Regions from separate parts of the Streptomyces sp. NPDC002057 genome, predicted to be linked through region 4. Evidence: riboswitches for the same ligand, from Rfam matches in the RefSeq annotation. Region 4 holds a riboswitch; each other region holds the start of a gene.
What was found. Region 4 has a riboswitch for cyclic di-AMP ahead of ABT129_RS18620 (M23 family metallopeptidase). Riboswitches for the same ligand answer to the same signal wherever they lie in the genome.
Positions count from the first base shown of each region.

Region 1: linked by a shared signal. The riboswitch ahead of ABT129_RS32590 (LysM peptidoglycan-binding domain-containing protein) and the one ahead of ABT129_RS18620 (M23 family metallopeptidase) in region 4 are both predicted to bind cyclic di-AMP.
Region 2: linked by a shared signal. The riboswitch ahead of ABT129_RS32175 (transglycosylase family protein) and the one ahead of ABT129_RS18620 (M23 family metallopeptidase) in region 4 are both predicted to bind cyclic di-AMP.
Region 3: linked by a shared signal. The riboswitch ahead of ABT129_RS07815 (C40 family peptidase) and the one ahead of ABT129_RS18620 (M23 family metallopeptidase) in region 4 are both predicted to bind cyclic di-AMP.

Region 1 covers NZ_JBEOXR010000060.1:16,356-23,358, forward strand. The annotation lists gene ABT129_RS32585 (phosphoribosyltransferase family protein) at 98-1,387, shown strand; gene ABT129_RS32590 (LysM peptidoglycan-binding domain-containing protein) at 1,381-2,244, opposite strand; cyclic di-AMP (ydaO/yuaA leader) riboswitch at 2,250-2,431, opposite strand; gene ABT129_RS32595 (DUF6197 family protein) at 2,777-3,418, shown strand; gene ABT129_RS32600 (phosphocholine-specific phospholipase C) at 3,493-5,517, opposite strand; gene ABT129_RS32605 (DeoR/GlpR family DNA-binding transcription regulator) at 5,695-6,516, opposite strand; gene ABT129_RS32610 (SIS domain-containing protein) at 6,665-7,003, shown strand, end outside.
Region 2 covers NZ_JBEOXR010000058.1:40,898-47,900, reverse strand. The annotation lists gene ABT129_RS32185 (cytochrome P450 family protein) at 1-414, shown strand, start outside; gene ABT129_RS32180 (transglycosylase family protein) at 549-1,646, shown strand; cyclic di-AMP (ydaO/yuaA leader) riboswitch at 1,905-2,079, shown strand; gene ABT129_RS32175 (transglycosylase family protein) at 2,083-2,808, shown strand; gene eno (phosphopyruvate hydratase) at 3,120-4,406, shown strand; gene ABT129_RS32165 (FtsB family cell division protein) at 4,497-4,967, shown strand; gene ABT129_RS32160 (DUF501 domain-containing protein) at 5,004-5,543, shown strand; gene ABT129_RS32155 (Ppx/GppA phosphatase family protein) at 5,540-6,454, shown strand; gene ABT129_RS32150 (NAD(P)/FAD-dependent oxidoreductase) at 6,824-7,003, shown strand, end outside.
Region 3 covers NZ_JBEOXR010000006.1:156,494-163,496, forward strand. The annotation lists gene ABT129_RS07805 (ClpP family protease) at 1-583, shown strand, start outside; gene ABT129_RS07810 (hypothetical protein) at 591-896, shown strand; cyclic di-AMP (ydaO/yuaA leader) riboswitch at 1,287-1,417, shown strand; gene ABT129_RS07815 (C40 family peptidase) at 1,421-1,897, shown strand; gene ABT129_RS07820 (ATP-binding protein) at 1,965-2,402, opposite strand; gene ABT129_RS07825 (8-amino-7-oxononanoate synthase) at 2,684-3,871, opposite strand; gene bioB (biotin synthase BioB) at 4,015-5,277, shown strand; gene ABT129_RS07835 (adenosylmethionine--8-amino-7-oxononanoate transaminase) at 5,283-6,563, shown strand; gene bioD (dethiobiotin synthase) at 6,584-7,003, shown strand, end outside.
Region 4 covers NZ_JBEOXR010000021.1:80,153-87,155, forward strand. The annotation lists gene ABT129_RS18615 (M16 family metallopeptidase) at 1-1,243, shown strand, start outside; cyclic di-AMP (ydaO/yuaA leader) riboswitch at 1,444-1,604, shown strand; gene ABT129_RS18620 (M23 family metallopeptidase) at 1,617-2,387, shown strand; gene ABT129_RS18625 (GntR family transcriptional regulator) at 2,590-3,273, shown strand; gene ABT129_RS18630 (HPr family phosphocarrier protein) at 3,452-3,733, opposite strand; gene ABT129_RS18635 (bifunctional acetate--CoA ligase family protein/GNAT family N-acetyltransferase) at 3,930-7,003, shown strand, end outside.

The sequences.
Region 1 (7,003 bases), on a different contig from region 4:
CCGCGGGAGAGGCGACCTACCCTGGAGAGGCGGGCAGGGGACAGGACACGCCGTCCCGCCCTCGTCCGGAGCCGTGCGTGCGGATGGGCGGTGGGCCATGTTCTTCAGCGATCGCACCGACGCGGGTCGGCAGCTGGCCGGCCTGCTCGATCGCCTCAAGGGCCATGACGTCGTGGTTCTCGGCCTGCCCCGGGGCGGGGTGCCGGTGGCCGCCGAGGTCGCGGACGCCCTGGACGCCCCGCTCGACATCTGCCTCGTGCGGAAGCTGGGCGTGCCCCGGCAGCCCGAACTCGCGATGGGCGCGCTCGGCGAGGGCGGTGTGCGGGTGCTGAACGAGCGGGTGCTGCGGGAGTCCGGGGTGACCGAGCGGGATCTCGCCGAGGTCGAGCGGCGCGAGCACGTCGAACTCGAACAGCGGACCCGCCGCTACCGGGGCGGCAGACCGTCCGTCCCGGTGGAGGGCCGGACGGTCCTCGTCGTCGACGACGGTCTGGCCACCGGTGCCACGGCACTCGCCGCGTGCCGGGTGGTCCGTGCCAAGGGTGCCGCGCGGATCGTGCTGGCCGTCCCGGTCGCGCCACGGGGCTGGACGGCCAGGCTCGGCGGCGAGGCCGACGAGACCGTGAGCGTCCACGCGCCGGAGCGGTTCTTCGCGATCGGACAGTTCTACCGGGACTTCTCACAGACCGCCGACGCCGAGGTCGTCGCCTGTCTGGACCGGAACCGGGCCGCGCACGACCCGGTCGTCCAGGACTCGGACGTACGGATCCCCACGGCCGCCGGAGTGACGCTCGCCGGGCGGCTCGCCGTGCCCGAGGGAGCCCTCGGCATCGTCCTGTTCGCCCACGGCAGCGGCAGCGGCCGGCACAGTCCCCGCAACCGGGCGGTCGCGGCGGCGCTCAACCGGGCGGGACTCGGCACCCTCCTGTTCGACCTGCTCACCGAGGCGGAGGCGGTCGACCGGGCGCATGTCTTCGACACCCCGCTGCTCGCCGGCCGGCTCACCGACGCGACGGAGTGGCTGGCCGGGCGCCCGGAGAGCGAGGGCCTTCCGCTGGGATACTTCGGGGCGAGTACGGGAGCCGCCGCCGCGCTGTGGGCGGCGGGCGATCCCGCGTCCCCGGTGACCGCCGTCGTCTCACGCGGCGGCCGGCCGGACCTCGCGGCCGACCGTCTGGCCCGGGTCCGGGCTCCCACGCTCCTGGTGGTGGGAGGCCGGGACACGCCGGTCCTGGACCTCAACCGGCGGGCCGGCTCCCTGCTGCGCTGCGAGAGCCGGCTGGCCGTCGTCGACGGCGCCACGCACCTCTTCGAGGAGCCGGGCGCCCTGGAGGAGGTGGCGAAACTCGCCACCTCCTGGTTCAGCGGGCACTTCCGGGGTCAGTAGGCCCCGTTGACCTGGTCCATCGAGCCGTACTTGTCGGCCGCGTAGTTGCAGGCGGCGGTGATGTTGGCGACCGGGTCGAACGGGTCCATCGACGTGCCGGGCACGTGATAGGCCCGGAAGGTCGGGTCGATCACCTGGAGGAGGCCCTTCGACGGGGTACCGGCCACCGCGTTGGAGTCCCACAGGTTGATGGCCTGCGGGTTGCCCGAGGACTCACGCATGATGTTGCGGTGGATCCCTTCGTAGGAACCGGGGATGCCGTGCTGGGCCATGACGGCGAGCGACTCGCGGATCCAGCCGTCGAGGTTGTTCGCGTACTGGGTGACGGCGACCGGGGCGGCCTGGACGGCACCGGCGGCGGAGGCCCCCGCGCCGGTGGCGGCGGGCGCGGCGGCCCGGCGCTCGGAGCGGCTGGCCCGTTCGGTCGTGGAGGCCTTCTTCGCCTGGGCGGGAGCCGCCTTCGCGGAATCCTTACGAAGCGTCAGTTCAAGACCCGGGTGAATGAGTGACGGATTGTCACCCACCGCGCTCATGTTGGCCCGGTAAAGGCCCTTCCAGCCGCCCTGAATTCCCTTCTTCTTGGCGATCAGGGAAAGCGAGTCGCCGCTCACGACGGTGTAGGTGCGGGCGGCGGCCGGGGCGGCGGGAGCCTTGGCGGCGACCGGGGCCGCGGCAGGAGCGGCGGGGGCGGCGACGGCCCGGGCGGTGAATTCCGGGGCGCCGGAGACGGGGGCGGCGCCGGCCGCCGCGGGGGCGATCAGCGGGAGGGCAAGGGCGACTCCACCTGTGCCGACCAGCGCGAGTCCATGGGAGACGGCGCGGCGTCGGGGGCGGCGGTGCTTACCGTGAGCAGGCATGACGGGATTCCTCTCCGGCGCCTGCGGGGTGAGCTGTCGGGTTCGGACGGGAGATGTCCGGCCGCGCGCACGCGGCTGCACCCCGAGCCGTCCCGGATTCCGGGCCGGCGTATTCGTGGGTCCCCCGCTCCTGCCGTCGGGTGAAAAGGGAGGTATTTCGAGCGGTGGCAGGATTCGGCGATCCGCTCGAATGGAGGTGACCGTAGGCCAGTAATGCGACAGAGAACAAGAGGACCGGAGTCCCGGGCCCGGGAATTGGATCACCGAATTCGATGAATTCAAGATCGAACGCGCCGAAGGCTCCTCGAACTTCCTTGTCCGGCCCGGCCTGCGCGGAGTTCTGCCCCGAGGGCCGTGCCGGGAAAGTGAGTCGCGTCACCAGCGCCCTTATGTCCGAATAGGGCTTTTGGCTACGTAAATTCGGTAGTGGGCGGTAAAGGCCGTATCGAAGAGGTGGACACTCGACCCTAAAAGTCGCAAAACCGACATTCGTCGTGAAAGATGAGGTGACCCCGACCGAGGAGCTGCCCGGATGTCCCCCTCCGCCGCCCTGCTCACCCCCGACGGACTCGACCGCGAGGCCGCCGAGCTCTACGAGAGCGCCGCCTGGCAGCGTGCCGTCACGGACTTGACCACCGCTCCGCCGCCCCTGACTCCGTCGCGGCCCGCGACCGTACTGCCGCCCGCGCCCCCGCCCGACGAGAGCTGGCGGGCTCTGCTCACCGTGCCGGTGGACCGCCTCGTCGCGGACGCGCTCGACGCGCTGCCGCCGGCCCCGCCCTCCGAGCACCGCCTCCCCGGCCGGATCGGGGCCGTCCTGCCCGACCGGCTGCACGCCTGGCGCCGTATCGGCCGTCCGGATCTGCGCCCTTCGGTCCACCTCGGCTACGCGCGCCTCGTCCTGACGGAGTGGGGCTGGCAGAACGCCCCGTACAAGCTGCGCGACGCGCGGGGGGCCCGGTGCGTCTGCGGCGCGCTGCTCGCCGCGCACCGGCTCGGCCACGGCAGCGCCACGACCATGAACGAGGCGGCCGCCTGGATCATGGCCGAGCTCCGGTCGCGGGGCTGGAGCGAGCTGATCGGGCCCTGGAACCGGGCCCCGGGCCGTACGGCCGCGGACGCGGTCGCCCTGCTCGACGCCACGATCCACCGCGCGGCGCACGCGGGCCGCTGACGGCCGTGCCGATGAGCCGGGCGGCCCGGAAGCCGCCCCCGGCTCATCGGCGCGGGACGCCCGCCCGGCGTGCCTCAGCCGGTGACGCTCGCGGCGCCGGTCTCGATGTGGCCGGTGTACCGGCGCGACCAGGTCCCGTCGATGTCGACGACGATCGTGAAGTCGTACCAGCCGTTGTGGAGGGCCACCGCGTTGAAGAAGTCCTCCCGCGTGGAGTTCGCCGGCACCGTGTACGTCCACGGGCCGTCCGTGCGATAGGCGTTCGAGCGGATCGTGAAGGTCACCGGTCCCGCCGAGGTGTTGCTCATCCGGAACCAGAGCGCCGTCCGGCCCGAGCCCGCCTCGGGGGCGAACCGGGCCGCCACCTCGACGGCTCTGCCCGCCTTGGACGCGTCCCCGAGGAAGCGGCGCAGGAAGCGGTTGGGGCCCATCATCGAGATGTCGTACTTCCCCGATCCCGACCCCGTGCCGATGTTGAAGTAGTCGGTCGCCGTGGCGCCCGGGTCGACCGTGTACTGCCAGGCGGCCGTGTCGCGGTGCTGGTGCGGGTGGATCGAGAAGTGGGCCGCCCGCCTGGCCTCCGCTCCCTGGTTCGCCATCGAGAACCAGGCCAGGATCTTCCCCGCGGACCCGAACTCGAAGCGGTCGAGGTTGCCGTTCACCTGGTACGGCAGGGCGCGGGCCGGACGGGTTCCCGACTCCTGCGCGGGCAGGGCGTTGTTCTGCGGGGCCGGGTTCGGCAGCGGTTTGCAGGTGGCCTGGCCGATCACCTTCGCCGTGGACGGAAGGCCGGCCGGCACGCCGTACACGGGGTGGGCGAAGTCGAAGACGCCGGTCAGGTCGCCCGTCACCTTCCGCCGCCAGGCGCTGATGTGGGGGCAGGCGGCCGGGGTGCCGAGCGCGGCCGTCCAGGTCTCCATGAAGCGCAGCACGGAGGTGTGGTCGAAGACCTCGGAGCTCACCCAGCCGCCCCGGGTCCACGGGGACATGACAAGCATCGGGACGCGGAAGCCGAGCCCGATCGGAACGCCGTCGAGGTACTCGCCCGGGGTGCCCGGGGGAGCGACCGGCGGCGGCACGTGGTCGAAGAAGCCGTCGTTCTCGTCGTAGTTGAGGAAGAGCACCGTCGAGTCGAACACCTCGGCGTCGGCCGCCAGGGCGCGGTAGACGAGATCGACGAAGTGCGCGCCGTCCCCGGGCGGCGCGTACGGGTGCTCCGAGAACGCCTCGTTCGCGACCACCCACGAGACCTGCGGCAGGGTGCCCGCGACGACGTCGGCGCGGATGGCCGCGGCGATGTCGTCCGGCGTCGACCCGGTGACCTTGGGGACCGATCCCATCCCTCGGTCGTACAGCGGGTCGCCGGGGCGGGCGTCGGTGAACCTCTTGAAGTACGCGAGGCCGTTGTCGCCGTAGTTGTCCTGGGCGTTCTGGTAGAGCTTCCAGCTCACCCCGGCGCGCTGCAGCGCCTCGGCGTACGTCTCCCAGGTGAGGCCCGACTCGTCGCCCCCGTCCTTGCTGGAGGCGTCGATCCTCCCGCTCCACAGGAAGGTGCGGTTGGGGCCCGTGGCGCTGAGCGCCGAGCAGAAGTACGCGTCGCAGATCGTGTAGTGGTCGGCGAGCGCGTGGTGGAAGGGGATGTCCCCGCGGTCGAGGTGGCCGAGGGTCCGGTTGTTGCCGACTCCGGTGACCCAGTTGTCCAGGCGCCCCTTGTTCCAGGCGGCGTGCTGCGAGGTCCAGCTGTGCGGCAGGTCGCCGTTGCACTGGGCGAGGGTCTCGCCGTCCACGCCGCCGGCGGGCGGGGTGTCGCTGAGCTTCCAGGGGTACCGGCGGCCGCCCCGGTCGGGCTGGTTGAACATCCCCCAGCCGCCGGGCAGGTTGCCCGCCGCGCGGTCGCCGAAGCCCCGGACGCCGCGCAGGGTGCCGAAGTAGTGGTCGAAGCTGCGGTTCTCCTGCATGAGGATCACCACGTGCTTGACGTCGGTGAGGGTGCCGGTGGCCGCCCGCGCGGCGGCGGACGCCCGGGCCGTCGGGAGCGCCGCGCCCGCCACGAGCCCCGCGCCGATACCGACGAATCCCCTGCGGCTGATGGGAATCATGCTCCGCCTCTCCTGTCGCGCTGTGCCCCGGCGGCACGTGCGAGACATGATGGGGGAGGGGAGCTTAAAGGTATACATCCGTGCGGTAATTAATGGATTAACTCCGCAGGACACCCCAGGGGCAAGGGAAATAGGGCTTCTGATTGGTCCGACTGCATACCAATGTGAACCGGCGGCTCAGACGGCGAGTACCTTCACGCCGGCCTCGGTGAGCTGCGCGACCGCCTCCGGAGCGATGCCCGTGTCGGTCACGAGGAGGTCGATCCGGTCCAGACCACAGATCCGCGCGAACGCCCGGCGGCCCATCTTCGAGGAGTCGGTCACCACGACGACGCGGCTCGCGCGCTCCGCGAAGAGCCGGCTGATGCTCGCCTCGTCCTCCTGGTGGGCCATCACGCCGAGCGCCGCGTCCACCCCGTCGACGCCCAGCACCACCACGTCGAGCACGACCTCGTTGAGCACCCCGACCGTCAGCGGGCCCACCAGCTCGTACGTCTGGGGCCGGGCCACCCCGCCGGTGGTGACGATCTTGATCTGCGGGCGCACCGCCAGCTCGCCCGCGATGTTGAGCGCGTTGGTGACGACGGTCAGGGCGGGTCCGGACGTCGCGGCTCCCCCCGCTCCCGCCGTCCCCGCCGTGTCCGCGCGGCCGCTCGCGAACCGCAGGGCGAGGGCGCGGGCCACCTCCGTGGTCGTCGTGCCCCCGTTGAGCCCCACGACCTCTCCCGGTGCGATCAGATCGGCGGCTGCCTCCGCGATCCGCCGCTTCTCCGCCGCGTGCCGCGTCGACTTGTAGCGCAGCGGCAGCTCGTAGGAGACACCGTGCGCCACCGCCCCGCCCCGTGTCCGTATCAACAGCTGCTGCTCGGCGAGCTCGTCGAGGTCCCGGCGGATCGTCGCGGCGGAGACGTCGAGGGCGGTCGCCGCCTCCTCGACCTCCAGCTTCCCCGAGGCCGCCAGTAGTTCAAGGAGCGTGTTCCACCGCTCGTGCTTGGACATGTGTCCCTCCCTCGGGCTCGTGCGCGCGTCCGATTCTATCCGTCGGAGGGCGCGGGACCTGGAAAGCTGCTGCATGTTTCTGCTTGAATGTCATCGACTTCAAGCATCTTCCATCATTCCTGTGCACTCTTCTTGCAAGGAGACCGGCATGAGCACCACCCGCACCGCCGTGGAGATCGCCTCCCAGCCGACGACCTGGCGACAGGCTGCCCGCACCCTGCCCCAGCACACCTCCGCCCTGCCCCGGCGGGGCGAGCGGGTCGCGGTCATCGGCTGTGGCACCTCCTGGTTCATGGCCCTGGCCTACGCGGAACTGCGCGAGTCCGGCGGTCACGGCGAGACCGACGCCTTCGCGGCCTCGGAGTTCCCCTACGGGCGCCGGTACGACCGGGTCGTGGCGATCACCCGCTCCGGCACCACCAGCGAGGTCCTTGCCGTCCTGTCCAAGCTGCGCGGCACGATCCCCACGGGCGCCGTCACCGCCGAT
Region 2 (7,003 bases), on a different contig from region 4:
CTGGAGACCGGGATCGAGGAGCTGCTGCGGTACGACGGGCCCGTGGAGATGGCCACCTGGCGGTACGCCACGCAGTCGTTGACCGTCGGCGGGCAGGAGATCCCGGCGGGGGACCCGGTGCTCGTGGTGCTCGCCGCCGCCGACCGGGACCCGGAGCGGTTCGACGGGCCGGACACCCTCGACCTCGCGCGGCGCGACAACCAGCACCTCGGGTACGGGCACGGCATCCACTACTGCCTGGGCGCACCGCTCGCCCGCCTGGAGGGACAGACCGCGCTCGCCACCCTGCTGACTCGCCTCCCGGACCTGCGACTTGCCGCCGATCCGGCCGAACTGCGCTGGCGCGGCGGGCTCATCATGCGGGGATTGCGCACGCTTCCGGTGGAGTTCTCCCCTTCCGTACGGGTCCACTGAACTGACGTGGCGTCAGAAATGTGATCTTCACGTGATCGCGGGTCCATCGACTTGTGATGAGTGTTCGAATGCGGCTACGTTTCGCCGCAGTCTCAGCCGTCACGAGTCACATCCGTCACGCGAAAGGCGCATCTATGCGTTCCGGGAACGGACGACACCGTCGCCCCCGTCAGGCCCCCGCCATCGTCGTCGCCGCGGGCGTGACCGGATCCGCCATGGCGCTGCCTCTGCTCGCCACCGGATCCGCGTCCGCCGCCGACGCCGCCACCTGGGACCGGGTCGCCGAGTGCGAGTCCGGCGGCCAGTGGAGTGCCAACTTCGGCAACGGCATGTACGGCGGCCTCCAGTTCACCCAGGACAGCTGGGAGCGCAACGGCGGCCTCGCCTACGCCCCCAGCCCCGACCTGGCCAGCCGCGGCCAGCAGATCGCCGTGGCCGAGAAGGCCCTCGCCAAGGGCAGCACCGAGTGGGCCACCTGCGCGCCGATCGCCGGCCTGAAGAACGACGGGAAGGCCACCGGGGTGAACCCGGGCCCCACGTCCGTCCCGACGACCCCGGCCGCCGTCCCGGAGTCGAGCTGGAACACGGGGCTCCCGGAGGCCTCCACGGGCTCCAAGGGCTCCACGGAGGCCGGCGAGGCCGCCGAGGCCCCGCGGAAGACCACCGGGCCGGTCTCCCCGACCGCACCCGTCTCGCCCACGGCGCCCGCCACGTCCGCCCCGCCGACCGCGCCCGTCACGCCGACCGCGCCGGTGAGCCCCACCGCTCCGACGGACTCGGCCGACCCCTCCGCGCCGACCGCCCCCACCACCCCGGGTACGCCCGATACGTCCGTTACGCCCGGTACGCCGGAAGGTGACGAGACGTCGGCCACGCCCGGCACCGGCAAGCACCGGGGTGACGCGGCTCCGGATGAAACCGACAAGAAGGACAGTGTCACCGAATCCGGTAGACATGCCTCGGGCAAGGACAAGTTGGCGGAAGAGCCCGAGGCGACCCCCGTGACCGACGAAGCGACGAACAAGGACGCAACGGACAGTCAGGGCACTTCGGACGCGTACACCGTGCGGCCGGGCGACAGCCTGTCCGACATTGCACAGGAGAACGAACTCCCCGGAGGCTGGACCGCCCTCTACGACGCCAACCGGCGGACCGTGGGCGTCGATCCGGACCTCATCCTGCCTGGTCAGAGCCTCGACCTGACGAACGGTTCGCCCGCGCCGGCGGTGTGATTCGGGGTCAAATGTCCGGTTCTGGGCAAGTGAGACATGGGTCTCTTCGCCCCAACTGGCGTGTCACGTCCGCGAAGTTTGCTTTCGTCACCTCTCACCTGCGCAAACACCCCCCGCCGGAAGGCAAGGAGGGGCGATATTTCCGCAATACGCCTCTTTGAACTTCCGGTGGGTCTGTGTCTACGGTCGTCACCGCTCGCCACCGCGGGCCCCGTCGACCGAAACGCCGAATCCTGCCGTCGGCCGATGGGAACAGTCGTCGCGTAAGCGCCGAAGGCAGGAGTGGGGGACCCAAGGTAAGTGCCGGTCCCGGCCGTTGAGACAGACGGCCGACGATCGGCTTGGGGTGAAGCCGCGTGCTAGGACACGCGGCCGGGCAACTCTTCCGGCCCGAACCCGACAGCTCACCTCACAGGCGTCGGTGAGGAGAATCTCCATGCTGTTTTCCGGTAAGGGCAAACACCGCCGTCCCTCCAAGGCCACCCAGGTCGTCACGCTCGTCGGCGTCACCGGTGTCGCCGTCGCCGCCCCGCTGATGACCGCGGGCACCGCCTCGGCCGCCACGGCCTCCGAGTGGGACCGCGTCGCCCAGTGCGAGTCCGGCGGCAACTGGTCCATCAACACGGGCAACGGCTACTACGGCGGCCTGCAGTTCTCGGCCTCCACCTGGGCCGCGTACGGCGGCACCGCCTACGCCTCGACCGCCAACCAGGCGTCGAAGTCCCAGCAGATCGCCATCGCCGAGAAGGTCCTCGCGGGCCAGGGCAAGGGCGCGTGGCCGAGCTGCGGCGTGGGCCTCTCCGGTGCCTCGTACGACGGCGGCGCCGCCGAGAGCACCCCGAAGCAGGACACCCAGCAGCCGCAGCAGGAGCGGAAGGCCGAGCAGCCGACCACCCGCAGCGAGCAGCGTCAGGCCCCGAAGAAGGCGACGCAGCAGCAGGCCGCGCCGAAGGCCGCCGCCAAGAAGACCGTCACCACGCCGACCGGCGAGACGGTCAAGAAGGGTGACGGCGAGTACAAGGTCGCCACCGGCGACACCCTCAGCAAGATCGCTCAGGCGCAGGGCGTCAAGGGCGGCTGGGCCAAGCTCTTCGAGCTGAACAAGGACGTCGTCGAGAACGCCGACCTGATCTACCCGGGCCAGCAGCTCCACCTGAAGTGAGCCCGGCGGTCCGTGTGAGTCCGGCGGCTCACGCGGCCCCCACGACCCTCCCGCGGTGACCACCCCGACCCGGCGCGCCCTTCCCCCGTGCGCGCCGGGCCGGGGTTCCCCCGTTTCGGGAGGACCTGACGGTTACCGCCCAGTAGATTCGGGGCCCTTCGTCCCCAGATGCATGCCCTTGGGTCCTTTTTCGTCCCAGGGGGCGGGCGCCCGGCTGGCCGGAGCCCCCGAGCCGGTTAGGCTCTTGTCGCAAGGCCGAGCGACCCTGCACCGGTCATGCGTCACATCCAGCGTCACATCCCAAAAAGGAGATGCTCGTGCCGTCCATCGACGTCGTCGTAGCCCGGGAAATCCTGGACTCCCGAGGCAACCCCACGGTCGAGGTCGAGGTCGGCCTCGACGACGGCAGCACCGGCCGTGCTGCTGTTCCGTCCGGCGCCTCCACCGGTGCGTTCGAGGCCATCGAGCTTCGCGACGGTGACCCGAACCGCTACCAGGGCAAGGGTGTCGAGAAGGCCGTCCTCGCCGTCATCGAGCAGATCGGCCCGGAGCTCGTCGGCTACGACGCCACCGAGCAGCGCCTGATCGACCAGGCCATGTTCGACCTGGACGCCACCGAGAACAAGGGCTCCCTCGGCGCCAACGCCATCCTCGGCGTCTCGCTCGCCGTCGCGCACGCCGCCTCCGAGGCCTCGGACCTGCCGCTCTTCCGCTACCTCGGCGGCCCGAACGCGCACCTGCTGCCCGTTCCGATGATGAACATCCTCAACGGTGGGTCGCACGCCGACTCCAACGTGGACATCCAGGAGTTCATGATCGCCCCGATCGGCGCGGAGTCCTTCTCCGAGGCCCTTCGCTGGGGTGCCGAGATCTACCACACGCTCAAGGGCGTGCTGAAGCGCAAGGGCCTCTCCACCGGCCTCGGCGACGAGGGCGGCTTCGCCCCGAACCTGGAGTCGAACCGCGCCGCCCTCGACCTCATCCTCGAGGCCATCAAGGAGGCCGGCTACGCGCCGGGCACCGACGTCGCGCTCGCGCTCGACGTGGCGGCGTCCGAGTTCTACAAGGACGGCAAGTACGAGTTCGAGGGCAAGTCCCGCTCGGCCGCCGAGATGACCGAGTACTACGAGGAGCTCGTCTCCGCGTACCCGATGGTCTCCATCGAGGACCCGCTGTACGAGGACGACTGGGCCGGCTGGAAGGTCCTCACCGACAAGCTGGGCGCCAAGGTCCAGATCGTCGGCGACGACCTCTTCGTCACCAACCCGGAGCGCCTCGCCCGCGGCATCGAGGAGGGCACCGCGAACGCCCTCCTGGTCAAGGTCAACCAGATCGGCTCGCTGACCGAGACCCTCGACGCCGTCGAGCTGGCCCAGCGCAACGGCTTCAAGTGCATGATGTCCCACCGCTCCGGCGAGACCGAGGACGTCACCATCGCCGACCTCGCGGTCGCGGTGAACTGCGGTCAGATCAAGACCGGCGCCCCGGCCCGCTCGGACCGCGTCGCCAAGTACAACCAGCTGCTGCGCATCGAGGAGATCCTCGACGACGCCGCGGTCTACGCCGGCCGCAGCGCCTTCCCGCGCTTCAAGGGCTGACAGCGTCGCACCCGGTAGTTCCGTCCGTCCCCGCACTCGGTCCCGTACCGTGTGCGGGGACGTCCGCGTGAACAGGGGAGGCGACACGACATGGCCGCGAAGGACCGGGACCGGTTCTCGACCGCGACCCGGATCAGGCTGCTCGGAGAGCAGACCGCCGCCCGTGTCTACCGCTCCCAGACCCGCCGCCAGGCCCGCCGCTCCCGGCTCACCGGCCGCGCGGCCTTCCTCGCCCTGATCGTCTGCTCCCTCGTCGTGGCGCTCGCCTATCCCATGCGCAGCTACGTCTCCCAGCAGGGCGAGATCGCCGAGCAGGAGCGCAAGGCCGCCGACGCCGCCCGGCGGGTCGAGGAGCTCAAGGACGAGAAGGCCCGCCTCCAGGACCCGGCCTACGTCCGCCGCCTCGCCCGCGAGCACCTGCACTACCTGCTCCCCGGCGAGACCGGGTTCACGGTGAACGACCCCGACGCGGAGCAACGGCCCCGCGCCGACCAGGGCGCGGCGGACCGCCCCTGGTACGACAACCTCTGGGACGGCGTCGACCACGCCGACCGCCCCTGACCCTCGTACGCGACACGACACACGATCAAGGCAGACATGCACACGCCTCCTCCGCAGACCGAACGCACCGAGCCGACCGGGACGGACATCGCCGCCTTCGAGCTCCAGCTCGGCCGGCCGCCCCGCGGCCTGCGCGCCATCGCGCACCGCTGCCCGTGCGGCAACCCGGACGTCGTCGAGACCGCGCCCCGGCTCCCCGACGGCACCCCGTTCCCGACCACGTACTACCTGACCTGCCCCCGGGCGGCCTCGGCCATCGGGACCCTGGAGGCCAACGGGGTCATGAAGGAGATGCAGGCCCGGCTCGCCACCGACCCGGAGCTCGCCGCCGCCTACCGGGCCGCGCACGAGGACTACCTCGCGCGCCGGGACGCCATCGAGGTCCTGGAGGGCTTCCCGAGCGCCGGCGGCATGCCGGACCGGGTCAAGTGCCTGCACGTCCTGGTCGGTCACTCCCTGGTCGCCGGTCCGGGCGTGAACCCGTTCGGCGACGAGGCCCTCGCGATGCTGCCCGAGTGGTGGGCGAAGGGCGCCTGCGTGACGCCGTGCGCGGACAAGGACGAGGAGACGAAGTGACCCGGGTCGCCGGAATCGACTGCGGTACGAACTCCATCCGCCTCCTCGTCGCCGACGTGCACCCGGAGACGGGCGAGCTGGTCGAGCTGGACCGGCGGATGACGATCGTCCGCCTCGGGCAGGGCGTCGACCGGACGGGCCGGCTCGCGCCCGAGGCGCTGGAGCGGACCTTCGCCGCCTGCCGCGAGTACGCCGGGGTCATCGAGGAGCTGGGCGCCGAGAGGCTCCGCTTCGTCGCCACCTCCGCCTCCCGCGACGCCGAGAACCGCGACGACTTCGTGAACGGGGTCGTGGAGATCCTCGGCGTCGAGCCCGAGGTGATCACCGGCGACCAGGAGGCCGCGTTCTCCTTCACCGGCGCCACCGGCGAACTGCACGGCCCGGAGACCTATCTCGTCGTGGACATCGGCGGCGGCTCCACCGAGTTCGTCACCGGCAACCAGCACGTCGAGGCCGCCCGCTCCGTCGACATCGGCTGCGTCCGGCTCACCGAGCGGCACGTCAGGAACGACCCGCCGACCGCCGAGGAGGCCGACGCGATCCGCGCCGACGTCCGGGCCGCGCTCGACCTGGCCGCCGAGACCGTGCCGATCGACACCGCCGGGACCCTCGTCGGGCTCGCCGGCTCGGTCACCACGGTCGCCGCGATCGCCCTCGGACTCCCGGAGTACGACTCCGAGAAGATCCACCACGCCCGGATCTCCGCGGCCCAGGTCGCCGAGGTCACCGACCGGCTGCTCGCCTCGACCCACGCCGAGCGGGCCGCGATCCCGGTCATCCACCCCGGCCGGGTCGACGTGATCATCGCCGGAGCGATCGTCCTCAGGGAGATCGTCGAGCGGGTCGGAGCCCACGAGGTCGTCGTCAGCGAGCACGACATCCTCGATGGGATCGCCCTATCCGTGGCATAGCGGGCACCTATCGAGCCCTCCGGCGACGTGCCGTCGGGAAAGTTCGTGAAGTTCTTCACAAGGAAAAGGGCCCCGATGGCGCCCGAGGGGGGTCATTGGGCCCTTCGAGGGGCGCCCCGGGGCCCTTTCGCAGGCACGGGGGCTGATTCGCTCGATGTTTCCATCGTGTGAACGCCCCCCGTGGTTCAGCGTTAACGGAGGCTCTCCGGTCCAGTTCACAAGGGGTGAACAACGTTCGCCCCCGCACCCCGGTTCCTTTGCAGCACCATGACATGGATCACGTGGGCGGCGGAGTGTAGCAGAGGTACCCGGAGACCTTGTGAAGGGGCGCACGAGCACCCCCCTCGGACGGGGTGGATACTCGATGGCATGAGCACCACGGAGCGTCCCAGGATCCTCGTAGTAGGCGGCGGGTACGTAGGCCTGTACGCAGCTCGGCGCATCCTCAAGAAGATGCGCTACGCGGAGGCGACCGTCACGGTCGTCGACCCGCGGTCGTACATGACCTACCAGCCCTTCCTCCCCGAAGCCGCCGCCGGCAGCATCTCG
Region 3 (7,003 bases), on a different contig from region 4:
CAGCTACGGAAGCCGGACCCTCGACCCCTACTCGAAGCTCCTCGAATCCCGGATCGTCTTCCTCGGCACCCCGGTCGACGAGACGTCGGCCAACGACGTCATCGCCCAACTCCTCTACCTGGACCACGCGGCACCGGACCAGGACATCGCGCTCTACCTCAACTCCCCCGGCGGCTCCGTCGACGCGATGACCGCGATCTACGACACGATGCGCTCGCTCCACTGCGACGTGGGGACCACCTGCCTGGGCCAGGCCGCGTCCACCGCCGCCGTCCTGCTCGCCGCCGGCACCCCCGGCAAGCGCATGATGCTGCCCGGCGCCCGCGTCACCCTCCAGCAGCCGTCCATGGACGAGCCGCTCCGGGGACAGCCCAGCGACCTCGACCTCCGGGCGCGCGAACTGCTCCGGCTCCGCTCGCTGGTGGCCCGGCTGCTCGCCGAGGACACGGGCCGGGACCGGGACCGGATCGACGCCGACCTCGACCGCCTCACGGTCCTGGACGCGCCGGCGGCCCGCGCGTACGGCCTGGTGGACCATGTGATCGCCGGCCGCGGCACGGCCGCCGACGGCCCGGCGCGGTGAGCGTGCCGTGGTCCCCGAGCTGCCGCCGCTGCCCGCCCTGACCCGGGCCGAGGGTGAACTCGTCGACGCCTACCTCGAAGTGGTCGACCTCCTTGGGAAGATCAATCCATCCAGGGGTGCGCATACCTATGGCGCCCTGCGCGCGGCCCAGGCCCTGGTGGGGCGTGCCGAGGCACTGCGCGAGGCCCTGACGCTCATGCATGAGCGGGGCGAGAGCGAGGTGCACGCGGACACGCTCGCGCGCGCCCTGCGGGTGCTCGACGGCGAGCGCAGAAGTGGCCGCGTCACCGTCCCGCGAGCCCGGGCGAGTTGACATTCCGGCGCGTCGTGTCCAGGTCCGGACGGCCGACGCGCACCGCAGAATCGCTCCCCCGTTCGGCGTAGTCGACGAGTCGACATATGTGCGGGGTGAGTTGCGCAACAGGTGTACACATCTAGCGGAATCGGGCGTTCCATCGCTGGTGCGGGGCTCGTCGGCCAAACCTCCGAAGATCACAAAGGCTGTCTGTCCACCTGAATGGATCAGTCGTGAGGAGCCTCACATATCGCCGTTTCAGCTCGGATTTCGACCCTGGTGTGGGTCAAGATCCCTGTCGACGACAAGCCCCCGCCACCGCGGCGGGGCGGTCCGGGCGGACGCCGAGTCCTGCCGCTGTCCCGGACGTCTGGTCGACAGGAGTGGATCGGCAGGAGTGGAGGACCCGATTTTTACGGGACGAACGCGCTGTTTCGGCGGCGGGTCCGTTCCTTGGGGTGAAGCCGCGTCAGCGGCCGGGCATCTTCGCCAGCCCGAACCCGACAGGTCATCCTTCGCAGGCGGCTGACGAAGGGTTGCGCATGACTGCGCAGATGCATGTCCCGTCCCTGCTGTCCCGGGCCGGAGCCGTCTCGGCTCTCACCCTCGCCGCCGTCGGCGGCACGCTGTTCGCACCCGGTGCGGCATCGGAGGCCCAGGCAGCGACCACACACGCGAACAAGGCACTGAGCGTCGCCGCGGCAAAGAAGGGAGCTCCGTACCGGTACGGGAGCACCGGACCCTCCAGGTTCGACTGCTCCGGTCTGACGCTCTACGCGTACAAGAAGGCGGGCAAGTCGCTGCCCCGCACCGCGCAGCAGCAGTACAACAAGACCCGGCACATCTCCGCCTCCAGCAGGCAGAAGGGGGACCTGGTCTTCTTCCACTCCGGTGGAAGCGTCTACCACGTGGGCATCTACGCCGGCAGCGGGAAGATCTGGCACTCGCCCAAGAGGGGATCCTGGGTGAAGCTCGACAAGATCTGGTCGTCGAAGGTCTACTACGGCCGCGTCCGCTGATCAGGCGGTAGCGGTCCGTTCGTGAGGGGTGCGGTGGCACCGCCGCACCCCCTCACGCGTCCCCCGGCTAACAGCTGGGGACCGGGGCCGCGCACCACGGGACCGTGATCCAGACCGTCTTGCCGCCGTCCTCGGTCGGCGTGACGGAGAGGCGGCCACCGGCCTCCGCCGCCAGGACACGGATGATGACCATGCCCCGGCCGTTGTCCTGCTGGACCGCCGCCGGAAGGCGTCGCGGCCTGCGGGGGTGGCTGTCGGTGACGCCGATGTGGAGCCGCTCCTCGCGCTCCAGACGGACCTCGACCGTGAACGTGGGCGACTGGCCGAGGGTGTGGAGCACGGCATTGGTGGCCAGTTCGGAGACCACCAGGCGGATCGAGTCCGCGAGGTCCGCGGCGTCGTCGAGGCCCCAGCCGGCCAGGACCTCCGCGACGAACCGCCGGGCCGTGGGGACCGAGGCGGGGTCGCTCGGCAGCGTGACGGATGCTTCCTGGTGATCTGCCATGGCGACGCTGTCCCTTTCCCGCCGGGGCGGCTGCCCCGGATTGCGCTTCGCGTCAGAGTGCCACCGATCGTGCCGCGCCGGGCGGCGTTCCACCAAGATATGTCCCTATCTGTCGCTCGAAGCGGTGAACTCTGCTGCCCGGGAACGCTCTTGGGCCGCACGGGACGATCGAGGGAGCGGGCGGGCCCGCGGGGCGTGCGCGCAGGGGTGGCCGTGCGGGCGGCCGCACAGGGGGCCGCGCGGGCGGACGTGCGGGGCGGTCAGTGACCGCCCCGTTCCCGTCATCCCCGCCGGGCGGCGGGCGCGGTGCGCAGGATCGTCTCCACCGCGTGCTCGATCTGCGCGTCCGTCAGGTCGGCACGCGCCGTCAGACGCAGCCGCGAGATGCCGTCGGGGACGGACGGCGGCCGGAAGCAGCCGACCACCAGACCCTGCTCCCTGCAGTCCGCCGCCCAGCGCAGGGCCGCCTCCGGGGAGGGGGCGCGCACCGAGACGACGGCCGCGTCGGGGCGGGCGGCGGTGAGGCCCGCCTCCGTGAGCAGCCGGTGGAGCGTGGTCGCGACGGTCCGGGCCCGCCCGGCGAGGCCCGGCTCGGCCACGAGCAGGCGCAGGCTCGCGAGCGCGCCGCCCGCGGCGGCCGGCGCGAGGCCGGTGTCGAAGATGAAGGTGCGGGCCGCGTTCACCAGGTGCTCGATCACCCGGGCGGGGCCGAGGACGGCGCCGCCCTGGCTGCCCAGGGACTTGGAGAGGGTCAGGGTGGCGACGACGTCCTCGTCGCCCGCGAGCCCGGCCTCGTGGAGGGCGCCCCGGCCCCCGTCGCCGAGGACGCCGAGGCCGTGGGCGTCGTCGACGACGAGTCCGGCGCCGTGCGCGCGGCAGGCGGCGGCGAGCTCGGGCAGCGGGGCCTTGTCGCCGTCGACGGAGAAGACGGAGTCGCTGACGACGAGGGCCCGCCGTCCGGGGTGCGCGTCGAGGGTCTTGCGCACGGCCTCGGGGTCGGTGTGCGGCACCACGGCGGTCTCGGCGCGCGCGAGGCGGCAGCCGTCGACGATGGAGGCGTGGTTGGAGGCGTCGGAGACGACGAGGGAGTCCCGGCCGCCGAGCGCGGTGAGCGCCGCCAGGTTGGCGGTGTAGCCGGAGGAGAAGACGAGGGCCGCCTCGAAACCGCAGAACTCGGCGAGTTCCCGCTCCAGGCGGGTGTGCAGCCGGGTGGTGCCGGTGACGAGCCGGGAGCCGGTGGAGCCGGCGCCCCAGCGCCTGGCCGCCTCGGCCGCCGCCTCGGTGACCTCCGTGCGGCGGGTGAGGCCGAGGTAGTCGTTGCTCGCCAGGTCGAGGAGCTCGGACTCGGCGGCCCGGGGGCGCAGCGTGCGGACGAGACCGGCGTCGGCCCGGCGGCGTGCCTCGGCGTCGGTCCAGTCGAACGCGGTACGGCGCGGGCCCGCGGCCCGCACGTCGTCGGCCTGTGGCATGCGGCGATCCTTTTGTAGGCAGCGCACAGACCCTAACCGGATGATGCCGAGGTCGGGATGTGGTCATCCACACACCTCCATCGGAGGCGTTTGTTCGGATCCTCCTTGGCCCGGGGGTGCGTGGTAGGCAAGGATCAGCGGTTATGGACCTGCTGAACACGCTCGTGGAGAAGGGGCTGCGGCGCGAGCTGCCGACCCGCGAAGAAGCGCTCGCCGTCCTGGCGACGTCCGACGACGAACTGCTCGATGTGGTGGCGGCGGCCGGCAAGGTGCGCCGTCAGTGGTTCGGGCGCCGGGTGAAGCTCAACTACCTGGTGAACCTGAAGTCGGGGCTGTGCCCCGAGGACTGCTCGTACTGCTCGCAGCGGCTCGGCTCCAAGGCCGAGATCCTCAAGTACACCTGGCTGAAGCCGGACGAGGCCTCCCAGGCCGCCGCGGCGGGTGTCGCGGGCGGGGCCAAGCGGGTCTGTCTGGTGGCGAGCGGCCGCGGTCCGACGGACCGGGACGTCGAGCGGGTCGGCAGGACCATCGAGGCCATCAAGGAGCAGAACGAGGGCGTCGAGGTCTGTGCCTGCCTGGGGCTGCTCTCGGACGGCCAGGCGGAGCGGCTGCGGGACGCCGGCGCCGACGCGTACAACCACAACCTGAACACGTCCGAGGCGACGTACGAGGGGATCACCAAGACCCACACGTACGCCGACCGGGTGGACACCGTGCAGAAGGCGCACGCCGCCGGTCTGTCGGCCTGCTCGGGCCTGATCGCGGGCATGGGCGAGACGGACGAGGACCTCGTCGACGTCGTCTACGCGCTGCGCGAGCTGGACTCCGACTCGGTGCCGGTCAACTTCCTCATCCCCTTCGAGGGGACGCCGCTCGCCAAGGAGTGGAACCTCACCCCGCAGCGCTGCCTGCGGATCCTGGCGATGGTGCGGTTCGTCTGCCCCGACGTCGAGGTCCGGATCGCCGGCGGCCGCGAGGTGCACCTGCGGTCGATGCAGCCGCTGGCGCTGAACATCGCGAACTCGATCTTCCTCGGCGACTACCTGACCAGCGAGGGCCAGGCCGGTCAGGCCGACCTGGACATGATCGCGGACGCGGGCTTCGAGGTGGAGGGCGCGGGCACGACCACGCTGCCGAAGCACCGCGCGGACGCGCTCGCCGCGGCCGGTGCGACGGGCGGCTGCGGCTCCGGTGCGACGGCGGGCTGCGGCTCGCACGGGTCGGACGAGGGCGCGGGCTGCGGTTCGCACGCGGAGGCCGGCGGGGGCTGCGGTCCCTGCGGCGGTCACGCGGTGCCCGCGCCGGCCGAGGCCCCGGAGGCCGAAGCCGGACCGAACCAGGCGCGTACGGACCTGGTCGCGGTGCGACGCCGGGGCGCCGGTACGGACCTGGCCCCCAACGCGTGACGGCCGTGCGCACCGACGAACTCATCGCCCTGGACCGGGCCCACGTCTGGCACCCGTACGGCCCCATGCCGGGCCGTACGGACCCGCTGGTCGTGGAGTCCGCCTCCGGTGTACGGCTCCGGCTCGCCGAACCCTCCGAGGGACAGGGTGAGTTGATCGACGGCATGTCCTCCTGGTGGTCGGCGGTCCACGGCTACAACCACCCGGTGCTCAACGAGGCGGTCCGCGATCAGCTGGGCCGGATGAGCCACGTCATGTTCGGCGGGCTCACCCACGAGCCCGCCGTGCGGCTCGCCGCCCGGCTCGTCGAGATCACCCCCGAGCCGCTCCGACACGTCTTCCTGAGCGACTCGGGCTCCGTCTCCGTCGAGGTCGCGGTCAAGATGTGCCTGCAGTACTGGCGCTCGCTCGGCCGCCCCGGGAAGCAGCGGATGTTCACCTGGCGCGGCGGGTACCACGGAGACACCTGGCAGCCGATGTCGGTGTGCGACCCGGACGGCGGGATGCACGAGCTGTGGGCGGGGGTGCTCCAGCCGCAGGTCTTCGTGGACGCCCCGCCGGCCACGTACGAGGAGTCCTACGCGGAGCTGCTGCGGAGCTCGATCGCGGAGCACGCGCACGAACTGGCCGCGGTGATCGTGGAGCCGGTGGTGCAGGGCGCGGGCGGCATGCGCTTCCACGCCCCGGAGTACCTGCGGGTGCTGCGCGAGGCCTGCGACGCGCACGACGTGCTGCTCGTGTTCGACGAGATCGCCACCGGATTCGGCCGTACGGGCACGCTGTTCGCCGCCGACCAGGCGGGCGTCTCCCCCGATGTGATGTGCCTGGGCAAGGCGCTGACGGGCGGCTACCTGTCGATGGCGGCGACGCTCTGCACGAGCCGGGTCGCCGACGGGATCTCGCGGGGCGAGGTCCCGGTGCTCGCGCACGGGCCGACCTTCATGGGCAACCCGCTGGCGTCGGCGGTGGCCTGCGCCTCGATCGACCTGCTGCTCTCGCAGGACTGGCAGGTCGAGGTCAAGCGGATCGAGGCGGGACTGCGGGAGGGTCTCGCCCCCGCCGCCGAACTGCCCGGCGTCCGCGAGGTGCGGGTGCTCGGCGCGATCGGTGTCGTCCAGCTCGACCACCCGGTCGACATGGCGGCGGCGACACGGGCCGCCGTCCGGGAGGGCGTGTGGGTACGCCCGTTCCGCGACCTCATCTACACGATGCCGCCGTACGTGACGGGCGACGAGGACCTGGCCCGGATCTGCGCCGCGGTACGCGCGGCGGCGGCCGCGGGCTGACCGGAAGAGCGAGGACAGCAGTGGGAATCATCGTCGTCAGCGGTACGGGCACGGAGATCGGCAAGACGGTCGTGACCGCGGCGGTGGCCGCCGTGGCCACGGCCGCGGGCCGGTCGGTCGCCGTGCTGAAGCCGGCGCAGACGGGTGTCGGCCCCGAGGAGCGCGGGGACGCGGACGAGGTCGTCCGGCTCTCGGGCGCGGCGGGCTCCGCCGAACTCGGCCGATTCCCGGAGCCGCTGGCCCCGGGCACGGCGGCCCGGCGGGCCGGGCTCGCCCCGGTCGGCCCCGGCGAGGTCGCCGAGGCGGCCAGGAAGCTGGCCGCCGCGTACGACCTGGTCCTCGTGGAGGGAGCGGGCGGGCTGCTCGTCCGCTTCGACGAGGAGGGCGGCACGCTCGCGGACGCGGCGGCGCTGCTCGGCGCGCCGGTCCTGGTGGTCGTC
Region 4 (7,003 bases):
GGCCGTGGAGATCTTCCTGCCGGCCCCGCTGGACGCCGAGCCCGCCGGTCTCGACGGGGTCGCCACCATCATGGCCCGCGCGCTCTCCGAGGGCACGGACCAGCGCAGCGCCGAGGAGTTCGCGGCCGAGCTGGAGCGCTGCGGCGCCACGCTCGACGCGCACGCCGACCACCCGGGCGTACGGGTCTCCCTGGAGGTTCCCGTCTCCCGGCTGCCCAAGGCGCTCGGGCTGCTCTCCGAGGCCCTGATCGCGCCGGCGTTCCTCGAGACCGAGATCGAGCGCCTGGTCCGCAACCGTCTGGACGAGATCCCGCACGAGACGGCCAACCCGGGCCGCCGCGCCGCGAAGCAGCTCTCCAAGGAGCTGTTCCCGGCCGAGTCCCGGATGTCCCGGCCGCGCCAGGGCACCGAGGAGACCGTCGCGGCGATCGACGCCGCCTCGGTCCGGGCCTTCTTCGAGGCGTACGTCCGGCCCGCCACGGCCACCGCCGTGGTCGTCGGCGACCTGACCGGCGTCGACCTGGACAAGGTCCTCGCGGAGACGCTGGGCGCCTGGACGGGCGAGCCGGGCGAGCCGCTCCCCATGCCGCCGATCACCGCCGACGACACCGGACGGGTCGTCATCGTGGACCGTCCCGGCGCCGTCCAGACCCAGTTGCTGATCGGCCGGATCGGCTCGGACCGGCACGCCTCGGTCTGGCCGGCCCAGGTCCTGGGGACGTACTGCCTGGGCGGCACCCTCACCTCGCGGCTCGACCGGGTGCTGCGCGAGGAGAAGGGCTACACGTACGGCGTGCGGGCGTTCGGGCAGGTGCTCCGCTCCGACGCCGGGGGGAACGGCGCCTCGATGCTCGCCATCAGCGGTTCCATCGACACCCCCAACACCGGTCCGGCCCTCGACGACCTGTGGAAGGTGCTGCGGACCCTCGCCGCGGAGGGCCTCACGGACGCCGAGCGCGAGACGGCCGTGCAGAACCTGGTGGGCGTCGCGCCGCTCAAGTACGAGACGGCGGCCTCCGTCGCCGGGACGCTCGCCGACCAGGTCGAGCAGCACCTCCCGGACGACTACCAGGCCCGGTTGTACGCGCGCCTGGCCGAGACCGGCACGGTCGAGGCGACCGCGGCCGTGGTCAGCGCGTTCCCGGTGGACCGGCTCGTCACCGTGCTCGTGGGCGACGCGGCGCAGATCGCGGAGCCGGTGCGGGCGCTCGGCATCGGTGAAGTGACCGTCGTGACGGGCTGATTCCGCCCTCTGCCACGACAACGGAGGACCCCGACGGCATAGTTCGTCGGGGTCCTCCCCTTTGTCCGTATTGGGGGTGACGGTGATCGTTTGCCCTGTGGCATGTCTTACAAAAAGCCGGTCTGGTTGGTGAATGGATGACGATCCGCATAGCGTCGGGCCGTCTGTTCGTCAGTTGCACGTGCCGCAGCCGCGGCATCGGACAGACATCGCCGAGTCCCCGTCAGGCGCGAGCCTGGGGAGCCGGGGACCCACGTCCCTGGGGTGAATCGGGCGCCTTCGTCTCGTGCGGAGGGGCTCGTAGGAGACCTTCCTGCTCCGAACCCGTCAGCTAACCCGGTAGGCGAGAGGGAAGGAAAGGATCAGCCCCTACATGGCGTTCACCCGTGCCACCGGGAAGCATCGTGGTTCGAGCCGGATGGCGCGACGCAGCGTGGGCTTCGCCGGCGCCGCGACGCTGGCCACCACCGGCGTCATCGGAACCCTCGCCTCCCCGGCGCTCGCCGCCGACACGGACAACCGCGGGGTCGAGGACACCGGGCTCACCAAGGTGATCACCGAGGACTCCCTCGTCGACCGGCTCAACGCCCAGGCCGCCGCCCAGGAGCGGGAGGCCTTCGAGGCCGCCGCCAAGGCGAAGGCCCAGGCCGAGGCGGAGCGCAAGGCCGAGGCCCGCGCCAAGGAGCTCCGCGCGGAGAAGGAGCGTGCCGCCCGTGAGGCCGAGCGCCGCCGCCTCGCCTCCTTCCAGCTCCCCGTCGCCGGCACGTACGTCTCCACCGGCTACCAGACCGGCGGCTCCCTCTGGTCCTCCGGCAGCCACTCCGGCATCGACTTCCACGCCGCCTACGGCAGCAGCGTCGTCTCCGTCGGCTCCGGCACCGTCGTCGAGGCCGGCTGGGGCGGCGCGTACGGCAACAACGTCGTCATCCGGATGAACGACGGCACGTTCACCCAGTACGGTCACCTCTCCTCCGTCGGGGTCCACGTCGGCCAGACGGTCGAGCCCGGCCAGCGGATCGGCATCTCCGGCTCCACCGGCAACTCGACCGGCCCGCACCTCCACTTCGAGGCGCGCACGACCGCCGAGTACGGCTCCGACATGAACCCGGTCGCCTACCTCCGGGCGCGCGGCGTCGACGTCTGACCCGAGAAGACCTGGCGCGGCGGGACCGCCGCGCGTCGCAAAAGCCCCGGCTCGTACTGAGCCGGGGCTTTTCGTCGGTCAAAAGGCGGCCATATTCCGCTGGGGCATCGGAAATTCCGGCGGGCTGCAATAGAGTCGCAGATCGGGCGCAGAACAGGCGCCGCTCGAATTGACTCGCGCAGACCCAAGGCGGAGGTCGGACATGCGCATTCCCGCGCACTCGGTATGCACGGCGATCCGGGACGACATCGTCTCCGGCGTCTTCGAGCGGGGCAGCCGGCTGACCGAGGAACAGCTGGCCCGCCGGTACGGGGTGTCCCGCGTCCCGGTCCGGGAGGCCCTGCGCACGCTGGAGTCCGAGGGCTTCGTCGTCACCCGCCGCCACGCGGGCGCGCACGTCGCCGAGCCCACCGACCAGGAGGCGGCCGATCTGCTCGACATGCGGGCGCTGCTCGAACCGCTGGGGGCCGCCCGCGCCGCCCAGCGCCGCACGGAGGCACACCTCAAGGTGTTGCGCGGCCTGGTCAGGCTGGGCCAGGAGCGGGCCAGGCGGGGCCAGGGCGAGGATCTGCGCTCCCTGGGCGGCTGGTTCCACGAGACGCTCGCACAGGCCTCCGGCAGCCCGGCCCTGACGGCGCTGCTGACCCAGCTGCGGCACAAGATCGCCTGGACGTACGCGGTCGAGCAGCCCGCCCATCCGGTGGAGGCCTGGGCCGAGCACGGCGCGATCGTGGACGCCGTGGCGCGCGGCGACGCCGAGCGGGCGCGGTCCCTGACGGCGCTGCACGCGGAGCGCTCGTACCCGCTGCACCGCCTCAAGAGGCCGGAGCGCGGCCGTGTGAGGGTTTCGCAACACGCAGTCAACACGGCGAGTGCCCGGAATTAACGCGCGCACCGTATACAAAGAATTGGAATTCCTGGGGTTTTCGGGTGCGGCGATCCCGTGTCGCCTCCGGCTGCCCGAAAGTCGCCTCGCGCTGCCCGGAACAGGAATAGCGAAAGGCCGCGACCACCGGAATTCCGGCGGGCACGGCCTTTCGTCGTACGGGGTGGGACGACCCGGATCAGACGGTCTCGGGGAGCTCGTTCAGACCCTCGGCGACCAGCTTCGCCAGACGGTCCAGAGCGGCCTCGGCGCCGTCGGCCTCCGAAGCGAGGATGATCTCCTCGCCGCCCTGCGCGCCCAGGCCGAGCACGGCGAGCATGGAGGCGGCGTTGACCGGGGTGCCGTCGGACTTGGCGATCGTCACCGGAACGCCGGAAGCCGTGGCGGCACGGACGAAGATGGACGCGGGGCGGGCGTGCAGGCCCTCGGCCCAGCCGACGTTGACGCGGCGCTCAGCCATGGTGTTGCCCTTCAAGTCTTAAGGGGTTGTCTAGACCAGTCTCTCACGGGATGCTCCGTGCTCGCGCCGACCTTCGGCCCGGATCGGACCGCCTTTCGGCCCTCTCCCACCGCGCACGGCGTTGCCCCTACCTTGCACGGCGCACACCCGCCGCGCGACCGGTGCCACGGTCGTGTCGCGGCCGTAGGCTGACCCCATGCAGAGTGCGTCGGAGCAGTCGGAAGCGGCGGAACCACCGGCACGACCGGCGCGTCCGGGGCCACCGGACCACGACTACCCCGACCACTGGGAAGCGGACGTGGTCCTGCGCGACGGCGGCACCGCGCGCATCAGACCCATCACCGCCGACGACGCCGACCGGCTCGTCAGCTTCTACGAGCAGGTCTCGGACGAGTCGAAGTACTACCGCTTCTTCGCGCCCTACCCGCGCCTCTCGGCCAAGGACGTCCACCGCTTCACCCACCACGACTTCGTGGACCGGGTCGGACTCGCGGCGACCGTCGGCGGCGAGTTCATCGCCACCGTGCGCTACGACCGCATCAACGACCGCGGACTGCCCGCCTCCGCCCCGGCCGACGAGGCCGAGGTCGCCTTCCTCGTCCAGGACGCCCATCAGGGCCGCGGAGTCGCCTCCGCACTGCTCGAACACATCGCGGCGGTCGCACGCGAGCGGGACATCCGGCGCTTCGCCGCGGAGGTCCTCCCCGCCAACACCAAGATGATCAAGGTCTTCACCGACGCGGGCTACACCCAGAAGCGCAGCTTCGAGGACGGCTCCGTACGGCTCCACCTCGACCTCGAACCCACCGACCGCTCCCTCGCCGTCCAGCGCGCCCGGGAGCAGCGGGCCGAGGCCCGCTCCGTGCAGCGCCTCCTCACCCCCCGGTCCGTCGCCGTCGTCGGCGCCGGCCGCGCCCCCGGCGGCGTCGGCCGGACCGTGCTGCGCAACCTCGTCGGGGCCGGCTTCGCCGGACGGGTGTACGCCGTCAACGCCGCGCTCTCCGAGGGCGACGGCGCCACCGAGTTCGACGGCGTCCCCGCCCACCCCTCCGTCGGCGCCATCGGCGAGCCCGTCGACCTCGCGATCGTCGCCGTCCCCGCCGAACGGGTGCCGGAGGCCGTCGCGGACTGCGGCGAGCACGGTGTCCGGGGCCTCGTCGTCCTCTCCGCCGGATACGCCGAGAGCGGGGCCGCCGGCCGCGAGCGCCAGCGGCAGCTCGTCCGGCAGGCCCGCTCGTACGGCATGCGGATCATCGGGCCCAACGCCTTCGGCATCATCAACACCTCCGCCGACGTGCGGCTCAACGCCTCCCTCGCCCCGCAGATGCCCGCCGCCGGGCGGATCGGACTCTTCACCCAGTCCGGCGCCATCGGCATCGCCCTCCTCGCCGGACTCCACCGGCGGGGCGCCGGCCTCTCCTCCTTCATCTCGGCCGGCAACCGCGCCGACGTCTCCGGCAACGACTTCCTCCAGCACTGGTACGACGACCCCGGGACCGACGTGGTCCTGCTCTACCTGGAGTCGATCGGCAACCCCCGCAAGTTCACCCGGCTCGCCCGCCGCACCGCCGCCGTCAAGCCGGTCGTCGTCGTCAAGGGCGCCCGCCACAGCGGCAGCGCCCCGCCCGGCCACCGGGTGCCGGTCACCCGCATCCCGCACGCCACGGTCTCCGCGCTGCTGCGCCAGGCCGGCGTCATCCGCGTCGACACCGTCACCGAACTCGTCGACGCCGGACTGCTCCTCGCCGCGCAGCCGCTGCCCGCCGGGCCCCGCGTCGCGATCCTCGGCAACTCCGAGTCCCTCGGCCTCCTCACGTACGACGCCTGTCTGACCGAGGGGCTGCGCCCGCTGCGGCCGCTCGACCTCACCACGGCGGCGGAACCGGCCGACTTCCGGGACGCGCTCGCGGCGGCGCTCGCCGACGAGACCTCCGACGCGGTCGTGGTGACCGCGATCCCCTGGGTCGGCGAGAACGGCGCGACCGAGTTCGGCGACGGGGAGGTCCTCGCGGCCGCCCTCCGTGAGGCCGTCGCCTCCGCCGCCGTCCCGACGAAGCCGGTCGTCGTCGTCCACGTCGAGATGGGCGGCCTCGCCGAGGCCCTCGCGGTCGCCACGAGCACCCGCCCGGCGGCGCCGGGGCGGAGCGCCGCCACCACCACCTCGGGCTCCCGGCTGGCCGGGGCCCCGGCCGAGGCCGGTCCCACCGCGCCGGAGCTCGGCCGGGACGGGTCCGGTCCCGGCCCCGCCGCGTCCGGTCCCGGTCCGGTGGCGTCCGGCCCGAGCCCGGCGGTCCCTGGTCCGGCGCCGTTGGCGTCCGGCCCTGGCCCGGTGGCGTCCGGTCCCGGCCCCGCCGCGTCCGGTCCGGCGGCGTCCGGCCCTGGCCCGGTGGGCTCCGGTCCGGCCCAGGTGGCGGACGGCGCCACCCCTCCTGCCGAGTCCGCTCCGTCCGCCCCGCCCGCCGCCATCCCCTCCTACCCCGCCGCCGAGCGGGCCGTGCGGGCGCTGGCCGAGGCCGTGCGGTACGGGCAGTGGCGGCGGCAGGCCGCCGATCCCGGCCGGGTGCCCGAATTCGAGGACATCGACGAGGCCGGGGCCGCCGTCCTCATCGAGCGGGTCCTCGGCGCCGCCGAAGCCGACCCCCGGGGCGTGACCCTCGGCACCGAGCAGGCGGGGGAACTGCTCGGGCGGTACGGCATCACCGTCCTGCCGACCCTGCCCGCCTCCGGTCCCGACGCGGCCGTCGCGGCCGCCGGCCGGCTCGGCTACCCCGTCGCCCTCAAGACGACCGCTCCCCACCTCCGCCACCGCCCCGACCTCGGCGGCGTCCGCCTGGACCTGGCGACCGAGGAACAGCTCCGTACGGCCTACGCCGAGCTGACCGAGGTCCTCGGCAAGCCCGAGGAGCTCCAGCCCGTCGTCCAGGCGATGGTGCCCCGGGGCGTCGACACCGTCGTCCGCTCGGCCATCGACCCGGCCGTCGGCGCCGTCCTCTCCTTCGGGCTCGCGGGCGCCGCCTCCGAGCTGCTCGGCGACACGGCCCACCGGCTGGTCCCCGCGACCGACCGGGACGTCTCCGAACTCGTCCGCTCGCTCCGCACCGCCCCGCTGCTCTTCGGCTGGCGCGGCTCCGCCCCCGTCGACACCCCGGCCCTCGAAGAGGTGCTGCTCCGGGTCTCCCGGCTCGTCGACGACCACCCCGAGGTGGTCGCCGTCTCCCTGGAACCGGTGGTGGTGGCGCCGCGCGGGCTCTCCGTCCTCGGCGCCACCGT